Regions from separate parts of the Microbacterium sp. Bi128 genome, predicted to be linked through region 1. Evidence: riboswitches for the same ligand, from Rfam matches in the RefSeq annotation. Region 1 holds a riboswitch; the other holds the start of a gene.
What was found. A riboswitch is a leader RNA that binds a small molecule or an ion and turns the genes downstream of it on or off. The one in region 1 is predicted to bind thiamine pyrophosphate.

Region 1 (2,195 bases):
GCGAGGATCCCGGCGAGCGCGAGCCGTTGCTTTTGGCCGCCGGAGAGGGCCGCCGTCGGGTGGTCCAGCGGCAGCTGTCCCAGCCCGACGTCGTCGAGGGCCTCGTGCACCCGCGGCCAGATCTCCGCCGCCGGGACGGCGAGGTTCTCCGCCCCGAAGGCGACGTCGTCGCCGAGGCGGGAGAGCACCACCTGCGTTTCCGGGTCCTGCTGCACCAGCCCGGCGCGGCCGCGCTGCGCCCGTGGCGCGGCACCGTCGATCAGGAGGCTGCCGGTCTCGTCTGCATCTTCGGCGTCGCCGGAGTCGCCGGAGTCCCCGGAGTCGCCGGCCGCGCCGTCGCCCAGAACGCCGGCCAGGGCGTGGAGCAGCGTCGACTTGCCGGCGCCGGAGGGCCCCAGCAGGAGCACGCGCTCCCCCGGCTGGATGTCCAGGTCAAGGCCGCTGACGGCGGGCCTGGTTCGTCCGGCATGCCGCCAGCCCCAGCCGCGGGCCGTGACGGCGGCCGGCCGGACGCCCGGTGAAGATCTCATGATTCTCTGCAGGATTCAGCGACGGGGCTCAGGAGAAGACGGGCTCCGTGGCGGCCTTGCGGGAGGCAAAGGAGCCCAGCACTCCGGTTTTCGCCAGGCCGCGGGTGGCGAGCCAGGCCAGTCCGCCGGCAATCACTGCGCCGGAGATCGTGGTGAAGACGATGTAGGCGAGCTTGTCGCCGGCTTCGTAGGCGATGTTCCAGCCCCACGGCAGGAAGGAATCGTTCAGGCCGCAGAAGAGGCCCGCGCCGGCGCCGGCCAGCACGGAGACGGGCAGGTTGAACTTCTTGTAGAGGAAGGCCGCGAAGACCAGTTCGGCGCCGAGGCCCTGCAGGATGCCGGAGATCAGCACCGTGGTGCCGTACTGCGAACCCATGATGAGCTCGCCGGTGGCCGCGACGGTTTCGCAGAAGAGCGCGGCGCCCGGCTTGCGGATGATGAGCATGCCCAGCACTGCCGGGATCATCCAGCCGCCGGCGTAGAGTCCGCTCAACGGCGGGTAGACCGCGTTGACCGGAGTCGAGATCAGGTTCGCGCCCTGGGACCAGGCCCAGAAAATGACGCCGCCGGCAACGGCGATCAACGCGGCCACCACAATGTCCACCACGCGCCAGCTGTAGTTGCGCCGGGCGGATGAACGGCTGGCGGAACCATGCTGTGCTGAAATATCTGTCATGTCGTCCTCCTGAGGAACAGGAGGGGAGGGTGCGCCGGCCGGTCTCGGCTTCCGCCGCCCTCCGCGCATCCTGAGAACTCGACTCCCTTGCGCCGGTACTAACCGGATCAGGTTCGAGGGTCTGCGGCTGTCCGCACTCTCAGCGCCCACCAAAGGTTTCCCCGGATTGTTCCGGCGATGCCCGACGGCGGCGCTCCCCTGTCGTAATTATTTTCGCCCTTGTGGGCTGGCTCAGTTTACACCCGGACGGCCGGGATTTCAGTGGTGTGCCGTCACAATCGTGGACCGGACGGCGGCAGTCCCGGCGGCCCGGAAAACCCTCTTGGTAGAGTCGTCGTGCCGGACCCCCGGACCCGCCAGCGGGCGGCCTCGTCACCCACCGGAAAGCTGGAATATTTTGTCGCACACACCGGTCACCCAAGATCCCTCCGGGGAATACGATCCCGACTCCAATGAGCCGCAGCCGCGGGGTTCCCTGGCGGCGCTCATTGGCCGCGTGCTGGCCGAGATAGAGGCGCTCCAGTTCGCGTCGTTCAGCAAGGATGACGCCCTGGACCTCGGGCTCCTCCTTGTCGAGCTGGGCAGGCAACGCTCGCTGCCCATCGCCGTCGACATCACCAAAGGCGAGCAGGTGCTCTTCCACGCCGCGCTGGACGGCGCCACACCGGACAATGAGCGCTGGATCAACGCCAAAAAGCGCGCCGCCATGCGGTACGAGGTCCCGTCCCTGCTGGTGGGCCTCCGGGCCCGCGCTGCCGGCGGAAGGATCGAGGACAACGCCTGGTGGGATCAGTCGGAGTTCGCCGCCCACGGCGGGGCGTTTCCCATTTACGTGCGCGGCACGGGCGCCGTCGCCGTCGTCACCGTCTCCGGCCTGCCCCAGAAGGCGGATCACGAACTCGTGGTCGAGGCCCTGCGGATGGTCCTCACCCCGGAACGCTAGGCTAGGGGAAAACCGTTCCCGTCCCAAGGAGACCGAAGAATGAACA
Region 2 (2,195 bases), on a different contig from region 1:
CATCGCTGGGACGCGTGCAGATGACCCGCAAGCGGATGGGCACGGGGCTGCTGGAAGTCTTCGGCGAACAGTGCGAAACATGTGCGGGCCGCGGCATCGTCACCCACGACGAGCCGGTGGAGCACCGCCGCGCCAACACGGTCGCCGCGGAGCACTATGTGCCGCGCACCGAGGCGCAGCCTGCTGCCCGCCCGGAACGCAAGAGCCGTCGCCGCGGTCGCGGAGGCCAGGGCGGAGAGACCGCGCCGGCCGCACCCGCGCCCGTCCACGCCGAGCCCACTGAGGCCGAACGCCACGCCAAGGCCGAGGCCACCCGTGCCGCGCTGGCCAACATCGCTGCCGCAGCGCACGCCGCGCACCTGCACGACGGGGAGGCAGCCGCAGCCAGCGACGCCGGGGCCCGCCAGGCCGCCGTCGACGCCGTCACGCAGCTCGCAGCCGCCGACGAGGCAGCCGGCCGCCCCGCAACGGTGCTGACGTTTGGCGGCGAGCAGGTGGCCCTACCCTTCGTCGAGCACGCGGAGGACGCGCCGTCACCGGCCCTGACCCTGGACCTGCTGACCGAGGCCTTCGCAAACCTGGGCGAAGCCGAGGCCGGCAAGCCGGATCAGGCCGCCGGCCTGGCGGCCGGTCAGGCAGCAGCTGTTGCCGCACCGGAAGCCACGGCGCCCGAGGCGCCGTCGGCCGTCCGCGCTACGGAGGCGCCGGCGTCACGCACAGCTGACACCACGACGCTGCGCGGCCGCCGCGGGCGCCGCAACCGGAGTGCCAGCCGCGCCCAGGGCGCAGCCAACGAAACCTCCGTGGAGCACCGCGAGGCAACCCGGCCGGCCACGGCCGGATCGGTCCACGAGGCCAAGGCTCCCGCCGCGGCCGGGCCTGCGTCCATCCCGGCCGGCAACGAGCCGATCATCCTCGGCGTCGGCGTGCCGGCGTCGGAGCTGTAGTCCTCCGCGACTGACCACGTCCCCGTCCGGTCATTATTTCGACTGGTCGGGCTGCGGGTCCGGGTCAGGGCAGACGTAACATACGTCCGCCCGGGCCCGGGCCCGCTCGTGCGTTAACGGGTCCTCCGGGTGGCAAGGGCTAGGCTGGAACACTGACACGGGGTGCCGGGCACCGGGCCGGCTGAGATCCAGACCCGTTGAACCTGTCCGGTTAGCACCGGCGAAGGGATGTCTTCCTTGTCCGCGAGATCGAATCCGTCCGAGTTCCTCCCGCCCAATTTTCTGCACAACGAGTCTCTGCCGGCCCCGCCGCGCATTCCCCGCGTGCTGGCCATCGCCGGCTCCGATCCCTCCGGCGGGGCCGGAATCCAGGCCGACCTGAAGAGCATCGCGGCGAACGGCGGCTACGGCATGGCCGCCATCACCGCCCTGACAGCGCAGAACACGCAGGGCGTGCGCGCCGTCCACGTCCCCCCGGCGGCGTTCCTCACGGCGCAGCTGGACGCCATCAGCGACGACATCGGCATCGACGCCGTCAAGATCGGCATGCTCGGTGACGCCGCCGTGATCGACGCCGTCCGCGGCTGGCTGGAAAAGGTGCGCCCCGCCGTCGTGGTCCTGGACCCGGTGATGGTCGCCACCAGCGGTGACCGGCTCCTGCAGGAATCGGCCGAGGCCGCCCTGCAGGCCCTCCTGCCGCTGGCGGACCTCATCACGCCCAACCTCGCCGAACTCGCCATCCTGCTCAAGGAACCCGTCGCTGCCGAGTGGTCCGAGGCCCTGGCGCAGGGCAAGCGGCTGGCCGCCCTGACCGGCACCACCGTCCTGGTTAAGGGCGGACACCTCCAGGGCGCCGGGCCGGGGGACGGGCATGCCCACGACGCCGATGCCCACGACGTCGACGGCCACGGCGCCGGCACCGGCTGCCCGGATGCCCTGGTCAACACCGGCGGCCTGCTCGGCCAGGAAACGGTGGTGGTGCCGGGGGAGCGGATCGCGACGCGCAACAGCCACGGCACCGGATGCTCCCTGTCCTCGGCCATGGCCACCGTGCAGGCCCGGGTGGGGGACTGGGAAGCGACGCTGCGCGAAGTCAAGCCGTGGCTGCTGGGCGCGCTCCGCGAAGCCTCGGCCCTGGACGTCGGCTCCGGCAACGGCCCGGTCCACCACTTCCACCACCTGCAGCACCTCCAGGGCAGGCAGGGTCCGGCGGCGGGGGAGTTCGCCGCAGCCCTGCGCGCAGGAGCC

Region 2: another riboswitch for thiamine pyrophosphate. It lies ahead of LQV45_RS16965 (bifunctional hydroxymethylpyrimidine kinase/phosphomethylpyrimidine kinase); the one in region 1 lies ahead of LQV45_RS16400 (ECF transporter S component).

What each region holds. Positions count from the first base shown of each region.
Region 1 is NZ_CAKKMM010000257.1:2,216-4,410, reverse strand. It holds gene LQV45_RS16405 (ABC transporter ATP-binding protein) at 1-530, opposite strand, end outside; gene LQV45_RS16400 (ECF transporter S component) at 559-1,206, opposite strand; TPP riboswitch at 1,273-1,416, opposite strand; gene LQV45_RS16395 (heme-degrading domain-containing protein) at 1,604-2,149, shown strand; gene LQV45_RS16390 (DUF4235 domain-containing protein) at 2,189-2,195, shown strand, end outside.
Region 2 is NZ_CAKKMM010000278.1:18-2,212, forward strand. It holds partial or broken gene LQV45_RS16960 (ribonuclease E/G) at 1-947, shown strand, start outside; TPP riboswitch at 1,096-1,193, shown strand; gene LQV45_RS16965 (bifunctional hydroxymethylpyrimidine kinase/phosphomethylpyrimidine kinase) at 1,263-2,195, shown strand, end outside.